3 regions of the Enterococcus sp. AZ177 genome follow, and region 3 is predicted to be linked to each of the others. Evidence: predicted binding sites of a transcription regulator. Region 3 holds the regulator's gene; each other region holds the start of a gene.
The links. Region 3 encodes LexA, which represses DNA repair genes until DNA is damaged. Its sites were predicted from a motif close to CNAACANNTGTTNG; they were not measured.
Positions count from the first base shown of each region.

Region 1 (3,288 bases), 1.3 Mb from region 3:
GCTTGATAAATCCTTTTTGAATTAAATACGGTTCATACATATCCTCTACCGTTTCAGTTTCTTCACTGATATTGACCGCTATTGTGCTTAATCCGACAGGACCACCGCCGTATAATTCAATCATTGTTTTTAATAATTTTTGATCGACATAATCCAATCCTTGATGATCAACTTGCAATAAGGTCAATGCTTGGTCTGCAATTTCACGGTTGATCGTGCCATTCGACTGTACTTGGGCAAAATCACGGACACGTTTTAGTAAGCGATTCGCGATTCGCGGTGTGCCACGAGAACGTCGTGCAATTTCAAAAGCGCCTTCTTCTACGATCTCCGTTCGGAAAATATCAGCTGAACGTAATACGATTTCTTTTAAATCTTGTGTTTCATAATATTCCATATGTGAAATAATGCCAAAGCGATCACGAAGTGGCGCAGATAACATCCCAGCTCTTGTCGTGGCTCCTATCAAGGTAAACGGAGGTAATGGAAAATGAACTGGATGAGCTGTTGTTCCTTGTCCCACCATGATATCTACATAAAAATCTTCCATTGCAGAATACAACATTTCTTCTACTACACGAGGTAAGCGATGGATTTCATCAATAAATAAAACGTCTCCTGGTTCTAATTCGTTTAATATCGCGACTAAGTCCCCTGCTCGCTCAATTGCTGGTCCACTCGTCGTTCGGATATTAACATGCATTTCGTTGGCGATCACCATTGCCATCGTCGTCTTACCCAGCCCAGGTGGACCGTATAAAAGCGTATGGTCTAAGGCTTCTTCCCGATTGCGAGCAGCTTCGATATAAATCGTAAGCTCTTGCTTGACTTTGTCTTGCCCAATGTATTGTTCGAGAAATTGCGGACGTAGCGACTTTTCCAAGGACTCTTCCCCTTCACTTGTTTGAGCGGAAAATAGTCTTTCATCTTCTGTCATAACGATTCCTCCTTAGCGTTTCATCATAAATTTCAATGCATTGCGCAAGTATTCATCTGTCGCTTGTGTACCTAATTCTTCCAATTTCGGCGTGATACGTTTGATTTCTTTTTCACTATAACCTAACGCACTCAACGCTTCTAATGCTTCTGTCAGCGACTGATTTGCTGATGGCGTATTTGGTGTTTTAGCCATCGCTTCAACAGCAGCATCTGACGTTTCTAGCTCTCCTAATTTCCCTTTAAGATCAAGTACCATTTGTTGTGCAGTCTTTTTACCCACACCAGGAAATTTTGTTAGATAAGCAGCATCTTCACTCTCGATCGCATTGATCAACCCACCGTGATCTTCTGAAGCCATGATTGCTAAACCACTTTTAGGTCCGATTCCTGAGACACTAATCAACTTTAAAAAGAGTTGTTTTTCATCTAAATCACTGAACCCATATAAAGAGTGGGCATCTTCACGAATGACTTGATGGACATAAATTTTAGTTTGCTGATCCGTTTTTCCAGAATAACGATAGGGATTTCCTACAGAAATTTGATAGCCAATTCCATTTGTTTCTACTACAATATAATATGGACTGATAAACGTCACTTTACCAATAATATACTCGTACATAATTTCACCTTTCTTGAAACCTTGCTTGCGCATCACACGCACATATGTTTCTATTTTAGCACAGATTAAAGGAAATCAGTAGCTTGAAAAAAAGCATCTTATTTAACTATAAAAAAACCAATACGAACTATGCTTCCATTCGTACTGGTCATATGATGAGGTAGGGGTATATCTCTACGAGTTACACCTTCGCCCTCTTTTACTTTTTATTCAGAAATGTAAGTCCATTTATAATCGTATCGCGCACCAGCTCCGTGAGCTACTACGCCTTGGACTTTTTTACTACGCATGTGTGCTTCTGCTTTTTGATAAACTGGTGCAACGCCCATCTCGTTCATCAATAGTTTTTCGGCCTCTACCATATCTGTCCAGCGTTTTTCTGGATCAGAGGCGTCTTTACTACCTGAAGCTTTGACTAATTCATCGTATGTTTCATTTGAGTAGCGCCCTCTGTTATATGAACCACCTGTTACAAATAAATCAGTGAAACTGCTTGGGTCTGCATAATCAGCTCCCCAACCGCCCATGATCACTTCAAAATCACCATTTTTACCGCGATCTAATCGAACGGTAAAGGGCACATTTGTAACGGTCACGTCTACACCATCAAGTGTTTCTTTCACTGCGCCTTGGATATATTCTAGTACTTTTTTGGTAGAATCAGTATCATCACCCACGATATCAAATTTGAATGAATCAATGCCTAACTCTTGTTTTGCTTTTTCCCAGTATTCTTTGGCTTTTTTGGTGTCATGTGTCAACACATTTTTATTTTCATCCGCAAAGTCTTTATTGCCTGTGGGTGAGAATGACATTCCAGCTGGTACAAGACCAGTAGAAGCAATCGAACCATCTCCTAAGATTCGGTCAACCAATGCATCACGGTCGATTGAATAAGAAATTGCTTTACGTAAATTTTCATTGTGGTACGGTGAATTCGCATCTCTTTGATTGAATTCAAGATAAGAGGTTCTAGCATCTTTTTCAATCACAAGTTCTGGATCATCCGCCATTTGTTTTGCTAATTCTCCACTTAAAATGACATCGTCTGCTTGACCATCTTGGAATAGATTTAATGATGTAGGTGCTTCTTTAACCACTGTTACTTCAATTTTATCTAACTTAACTGCGTCTTTATCCCAATATTGATCATTTTTTGTATACGACCATTCGGTGTCTGTTCCAGGTCCGTCAAAATCAGTTAACGTAAATGGGCCGTTATAAACGGATGCGTCGCTAGTTGTTGCATAGTCTTTGCCTTTTTCTTCGACGATTTTTTTATTTTGTGGGAAAAAGGATGGAAAGGCCAATAAATAATCAAAGTATGGCGTTTCTTGTTCTAACGTTACTTCTAATTCATGATCCCCAATTGCTTTGATCCCTAACTCATCCAAACTTTTCTTACCAGCAGAAACATCGGCACCGTTTTTAACTAATTCAAACATATAAGCATATTCTGCTGCTGTTTTAGGATCTGCTGTTCGTTGCCAACCATAGACATAATCTGCCGCTACCACAGGATCACCATTTGACCATTTAGCGTCTTCTCTAAGTTTAAATGTATAGGTCAATCCATCATCACTTTTCTTTGCCAACTCAACTGCACCAGCTGGCTGTGGTTTACTTTTATCATCTAAACGATATAACCCTTCATAAACATTGTTCAAAGCTGAAAAACTAATTGTATTGGTTGCAACTGATAAATCTGCACTTGGCATTTCTTGTTG
Region 1 is NZ_CP172944.1:2,989,631-2,992,918, forward strand. Features, by position in the region: gene ruvB (Holliday junction branch migration DNA helicase RuvB) at 1-937, opposite strand, end outside; gene ruvA (Holliday junction branch migration protein RuvA) at 950-1,561, opposite strand; gene IGJ34_RS14670 (peptide ABC transporter substrate-binding protein) at 1,768-3,288, opposite strand, start outside.
Region 1: a site for LexA is predicted at 1,599-1,612, ahead of ruvA (Holliday junction branch migration protein RuvA). Genes of this name have one in related genera too.

Region 2 (3,288 bases), 560 kb from region 3:
TAGATCACTTTTGAAATTTTCTACATCTAAAGAATCTTCAATAGCAACACCACTGGCTCCTGCTTCCATCATAATATTAGAGATTGCTTCAACTGCTTCACTAGCTGTTTCAACTTTTACTTCTGTCCACTTCATACGATCACCTCTTTTTAATAGCTTGGATAAGCGATATATGTATCACCATCTGCTTTTTGATACTTTTGAACAGCTTCTTTAAAAGCTTCTTCCGACCATTTCAACTCAAATACTACTTGTCCTTCATCCGTTAAAAAGTCTAACAAATCATTTTGTCCTTCTGTTAAAACATCATTTAAATAATCGACAAAACCATCCAGCACAGACTGTTTGATTCCTTTTTTGCCCTCATAAGGAATGGCCGCTAGAAACTCTTCCTCAGCTAAAGAAGATTTGTCAGGATTATAAAACAAAATACTGTCTTCAAATTCAATGATTTCTTCTTCTGAAACTGTTCCCTGTGCATCATCAATTTGTTCATGAGTAGTATTTTCAGCAAACAAACGAAAAACAACCTCAATTATATGGTTTTTGCTGTTCCAATCAAGAGCTACATCATATTCTGTGATTTTCTTGGTAATTTGTTGATCTAAATAAGTTAACATCGTTACTTTTTTCATTTATTTTCTTCCTTCCAACCAAAGTCTTTTTGATCAATATCACTTCTTCTTTGTTTTGAGATATAAGGATTTCCTGAAACAACATACCGTAAAGGTCGCTCCGTCCAGATACCTTTATTAGGGATTCCAATACGAGGAAGTGAAATGATTTTTTTTGGTATTTTTCTTTTTTCAGGAACAATACGCAACGAACTATCGAAAATCGATTGCCCATATAATTCTTTAGTGATTCCTAAAGCTGAAACCAGTTTTCCAGGCCCATTTGACAATTCCATTTCTTTTCGTCCATTACGATTTGCTTCCATTTGTTCGAGTCCTTCCACAGGTTCACTGGCACGAATCATAACTCCTTGAGGTTTGCCTTTTTCCTGAGTGACCATATTTAAGATTAAATGTGTATGCATTGTGTATAAATAAATCGTTCCCGGCTTATCATACATAGCTTTTAGCCGTGGGGTCTCTCTTAATCCAAAACTGTGAGCCGCTTCATCTTCAGGGCCTAAATAGGCTTCTGTATCAACGATATATCCGCTAAGTATTCCAGCATCTGTCTCATGCACTAAGTACATCCCTAATAAGAATTGAGCAATCTCTTCTGTTGATTTTGTATTAAAAAAATGTATCGTTTTTTCCATTATTTTTCACCATCTCTTATCATACACGAATCTAGGGCTATTATCCATTGAAAAAACAAACGTTTCGTAAGATAAAGTCTGATTTTTTCTTGTTTTAATGGACAAAACGACCCTTTGTGCAAACGTACGTTCTTTATGGTATAATGTCTAGATAATGAAATTTTGTTAAGTGACTTGGGCTACGTTTCGAAAAAAAGAGAACATCTGGTTTTAGATTAGAGAGCCATTCTCAGCTTTCCCTATTTCTTTGTCAGAGCTTAACGAGCCCGCTACGCTTTTAAAATAAGGAGGTTCAACCATGCAAAAACCTTTAGCTTATCGCATGAGACCACGCAATTTAGATGAGGTCGTTGGGCAACAACATCTTGTTGGGCCTGGGAAAATCATTCGTCGGATGGTTGAAGCGCGCATGCTTTCATCTATGATTTTATACGGTCCACCTGGTACTGGTAAGACCAGCATCGCCAGTGCCATTGCGGGTTCTACAAACTACGCCTTTCGCTTACTGAATGCTGCAACAGATACAAAAAAAGATCTGCAAATTGTCGCCGAAGAAGCAAAAATGAGTGGAACTGTGATTTTATTATTAGATGAAGTTCATCGTTTAGATAAAACAAAACAAGATTTTTTATTGCCTCATCTTGAAAGTGGTCGCATCATTATGATCGGGGCAACGACTGAGAATCCATATATTACAATCAATCCAGCCATTCGAAGTCGAACACAAATTTTTGAAGTCAAGCCCTTGACCGAACTTGATATTCAAAAAGCAATCAAAGAAGCATTAACGGATACAGAGCGAGGTTTGGGCGAATTTTCAGTTGTATTAGAAGAAAAAGCTTTGCTCCATTTATCACGTGCTACAAATGGTGACTTACGTAGCGCTTTAAACGGACTTGAATTAGCTGTAAAATCCACACCTGAAAATGGAAATAAAAAAGTCGAGATCACTCTTTCGATCATTGAAGAATGTGTCCAACGTAAAGCATTGACGCATGATAAAAACGGCGATGCCCATTATGATGTGATTTCCGCATTTCAAAAATCGATTCGTGGCAGTGATGTTGATGCTGCACTTCACTATTTAGCTAGACTAGTTGAAGCAGGTGATTTACCGATTATTTGTCGTCGTTTGATGGTGATTGCATACGAAGATATTGGGTTAGGTAATCCGCCCGCAGCTGCTCGCACGATAACAGCTGTCCAAGCCGCTGAAAAGCTTGGTTTCCCAGAAGCAAGGATTCCACTTGCCAGCGTAGTTATCGATTTATGCTTGTCTCCAAAATCAAATTCTGCTATCAGCGCAATTGACGCAGCTTTAGCCGACATAAGAGAAGGAAAAGCTGGAGATGTTCCTGATCATTTGCGAGACAGTCACTATTCAGGCGCAAAAGAATTGAATCGTGGAATTGGCTATCAATATCCTCATAATTTTGAAAATGCTTGGGTCGATCAACAATACCTTCCTGATAAAATAAAACAAGCTCATTACTATGAACCTGTCGATAATGGAAAATATGAACAAGCATTGCACCAGCAGTATCAACGCATTCAAGAGTGGAAAAAGAATAAGAAATAAAAAAACGATCCGCTCTCAAATCTAAGCACCCTCGTTGCTGTTTGGTTTATATTGTGCTATTATAAAGATGGTAAATCTGTGATGTACGCGTTGTCTTTTTTGTGTGTTGACCGAACATTTTATTGATATCTAGGGATCCTTCTGGTACCTAAGCTGGTAACATGCCTTATCATTTGGTAGTTCGAAGCTGTCAGTCGTGGAACCCACCTGCTTTGTTTGCGGGTTCAATACTATAGGACGAATAACGGCATCGACGGATTTTACCATTTTTATTTTAGTTTTTTAGACAATTTGCGAAGTGCAAATTGTTTTTTATTTGACGGAGGTTTGATGCATGGTTCGCATACTTATTTTTATGTCTGTGGCTTTATTAGTTATTATTGGGCTCTATTTATTAAAAAAGGCACACGTTTTTTTACCATTGATACACGACGGTGAA
Region 2 is NZ_CP172944.1:2,212,220-2,215,507, forward strand. Features, by position in the region: gene prmA (50S ribosomal protein L11 methyltransferase) at 1-135, opposite strand, end outside; gene IGJ34_RS10800 (DUF3013 family protein) at 150-635, opposite strand; partial or broken gene IGJ34_RS10805 (DNA-3-methyladenine glycosylase) at 571-1,270, opposite strand; gene IGJ34_RS10810 (replication-associated recombination protein A) at 1,569-2,849, shown strand; RNA gene ssrS (6S RNA) at 2,920-3,113, shown strand; gene IGJ34_RS10820 (hypothetical protein) at 3,184-3,288, shown strand, end outside.
Region 2: a site for LexA is predicted at 1,390-1,403, ahead of IGJ34_RS10810 (replication-associated recombination protein A). Genes of this name have one in related genera too.

Region 3 (3,288 bases):
GATGCTATTTTATTAGATGATAATTTTGCGTCTAAGTATGGTGAATTAGGGAATATTTATGGTGCTCAATGGCGTCATTGGGAAACAAAAGATGGTGGATTCATCGATCAATTAAAAAATGTTATTGAAATAATCAAAAAAACACCAGACTCCAGACGCTTGATTGTATCAGCTTGGAATCCTGAGGATGTCCCATCGATGGCCTTACCACCTTGTCATACGATGTTTCAATTCTATGTCAACGATGGAAAATTAAGTTGTCAATTGTATCAGCGCAGTGGAGATGTTTTTCTTGGTGTCCCATTTAATATTGCTAGTTACGCATTGTTGACGCATTTGATTGCTCATGAAACTGGTTTAGAAGTGGGTGATTTTGTTCATACTTTAGGAGATGCTCATTTGTATACGAATCACATCGATCAAATGAATAAGCAACTTGCTAGAGAAATTCGTTCTTTCCCAACTTTAAAATTGAATCAAGATAAGAAATCAGTATTTGATTTTGAGATGGAGGATATTGTAATCGAAGGATATGATCCTCACCCTACAATCAAGGCACCAATTGCCGTTTAATTCGAAAGGAGTTCTCCAATGTTAGCAGCCATATGGGCACAAGATGAGCAAGGGACAATCGGTAAAGAGAATCGATTACCTTGGCATTTGCCAAATGATTTAAAATTTTTTAAACAAATGACTGAAGACAACACCATTGTTATGGGAAGAAAAACTTTTGAGGGGATGGGCGCTCGGCCGTTACCAAATCGTCAAACGATTGTTCTAACTAGAGACAAAAGCTATCAAGCAAAAGGAGTCATTGTATTTCATACTGTGGATGAAGTTCTTGATTATGCTAAAACTTTTTCAGGAATTACATTCATTGCGGGAGGATCAGCAGTGTATGAAGATTTTTTACCGTATTGTGATGTATTATACCGTACAGTTATTCATCATTCATTTGATGGCGATACACTATTCCCTTCGGTTAATTGGGATGACTGGACCTTGATCAATTTGAGTGCAGGCGAACAAGACGAAGCAAATAGTTACGGCTATCAATTTGAAACATATCAGCGCAAAGTCATGGTAGGTTAAAACGTTTTTTGATTTAAAGAAATAAATAGTAAAAAAACATACTAAGAGTTAGTATGTTTTTTTACTATTTAAATATGATTGCGATACAAACCAACAACTTTTCCTAGAATGCTTACATTATTCAAAATAATTGGTTCCAATGCATCATTTTCTGGTTGTAAGCGAACATGATCTGTCTCTTTGAAGAATCGTTTACAAGTTGCTTCATCTTCATCTGTCATCGCAATAACGATATCACCATTTGAAGCAGCAGTTTGTTTGCGAACAATAACTTGGTCGCCATCTAAAATACCAGCATTGATCATACTTTCACCTCTGATAGTCAGCATGAACAAAGCATTTTCTTCTGCCATTAAATCAGGTGGAAGAGGAAAAAAGTCAGAAGCTTCTTCGACAGCTAAGATCGGCTCACCAGCTGTAACAACACCCAGCATTGGAATCACTGTCGGTCTCACACCGATTCTTTCAAGTCCGTCTGCAGTCAATTCAATTGCTCTTGGTTTTGTAGGATCACGTAAAATGAGTCCTTTTTTTTCTAAACGTGCTAAATGTCCATGAACAGTCGAGGTTGAGGAAAGATCAACTGCTTTTCCGATTTCTCTTACAGTCGGCGGATAGCCTTTTAGTTCAACTTGTTCATATATATATTTTAATACTTCGATTTGTCTTGTGTCTGTACGTTTCACCACAACCCGCACCTTCTTTCGATTTATATTTTTAGTGTACCATAGTTTTATATAGGAATCAAACAAGCGTTCGTGTTTTTTTGAAAAAGTATAATTGTAGGAAGGATACTCCAAAAGTGATAAGGCAGTAAATGAAAATTTCAGTAAATAAACGGAATCGTTTCTAATTTTAATAAGAATATAGTTGTATTTTTTGTGCCCATCTTATAAGATAGACTTGGAAAGTAAACTTGTCTAACTTCAAAACTAGCCTTTCAAAAAAAGATTGAATACGCCTATTAAATGTTAAAAACGAGGAGGCAAAATAGATGTTATCGTCAGAAAAAATGAACCGTATTAATGAACTAGCAAAAAAAGCGAAAGAAAATGAATTGACTGAGAAAGAAAAAGAAGAGCAAAAAGTACTTCGTCAAGAATATTTGGCAGCTTTTCGAGGTGGGATGCGGCATCATATTGAAGGTATGAAAGTCGTTGATCCTAAAGGAAATGATGTAACACCAGAGAAATTGAAAGAGATCCAAAAAGCAAAAGGATTGCACAATAGAAAGTGATTTTTAGTTTTTTTTTACTAAAAGTAATTGCTTTCATAAACTAAATGCGATAAAATGTAGTTAATAAAGGTAAAAAAAACCTAAATAGGAGATGATTTTTTTGTTCGACAACACTGATCAGTTAGGCGTTAACACGATTCGTACATTAAGCATTGAAGCAGTACAAAAAGCTAATTCGGGACATCCAGGATTACCAATGGGTGCAGCACCTATGGCCTATGCACTTTGGACAAAACACTTAAAAGTAAACCCAAAAACTTCAAGAAATTGGGTAGATAGAGACCGTTTTATCCTTTCTGCCGGTCACGGATCTGCAATGCTTTATAGCTTACTTCACTTAGCGGGCTATGGTGTTACAATTGATGATCTGAAAAGTTTCCGTCAATGGGGTAGTAAGACACCTGGACATCCAGAAGTTCATCACACAGATGGTGTTGAAGCAACAACGGGTCCTTTAGGTCAAGGAATAGCGATGGCTGTTGGGATGGCGATGGCTGAGGCACATACTGCTGCAACATATAATCGTGATAGTTTTCCTGTAATCGATCATTATACGTATGCCTTATGCGGAGATGGTGATTTGATGGAAGGTGTTTCTCAAGAAGCAAGTTCTATGGCCGGACACATGAAATTAGGTAAACTGATCGTGTTATACGATTCAAATGATATCTCTTTAGATGGTCCAACGTCAAAAGCGTTCACTGAAAATGTTGGTGCTCGTTATGAAGCATACGGTTGGCAACATATTTTAGTCAAAGACGGCAATGATCTAGAAGAAATTTCTAAAGCAATAGAAGCTGCAAAAGCTGAATCAGATAAGCCAACATTGATTGAAGTAAAAACAGTTATTGGCTACGGTGCTCCAAAAGAAGGTACATCATCTGTACATGGAGCGCCAATCGGAGCAGATGGTATTACTGCAGCTAAAGCTGTTTATGGTTGGGAATACCCAGACTTTA
Region 3 is NZ_CP172944.1:1,649,195-1,652,482, reverse strand. Features, by position in the region: gene IGJ34_RS08015 (thymidylate synthase) at 1-573, shown strand, start outside; gene IGJ34_RS08010 (dihydrofolate reductase) at 592-1,092, shown strand; gene lexA (transcriptional repressor LexA) at 1,161-1,790, opposite strand; gene IGJ34_RS08000 (DUF896 family protein) at 2,087-2,329, shown strand; gene tkt (transketolase) at 2,430-3,288, shown strand, end outside.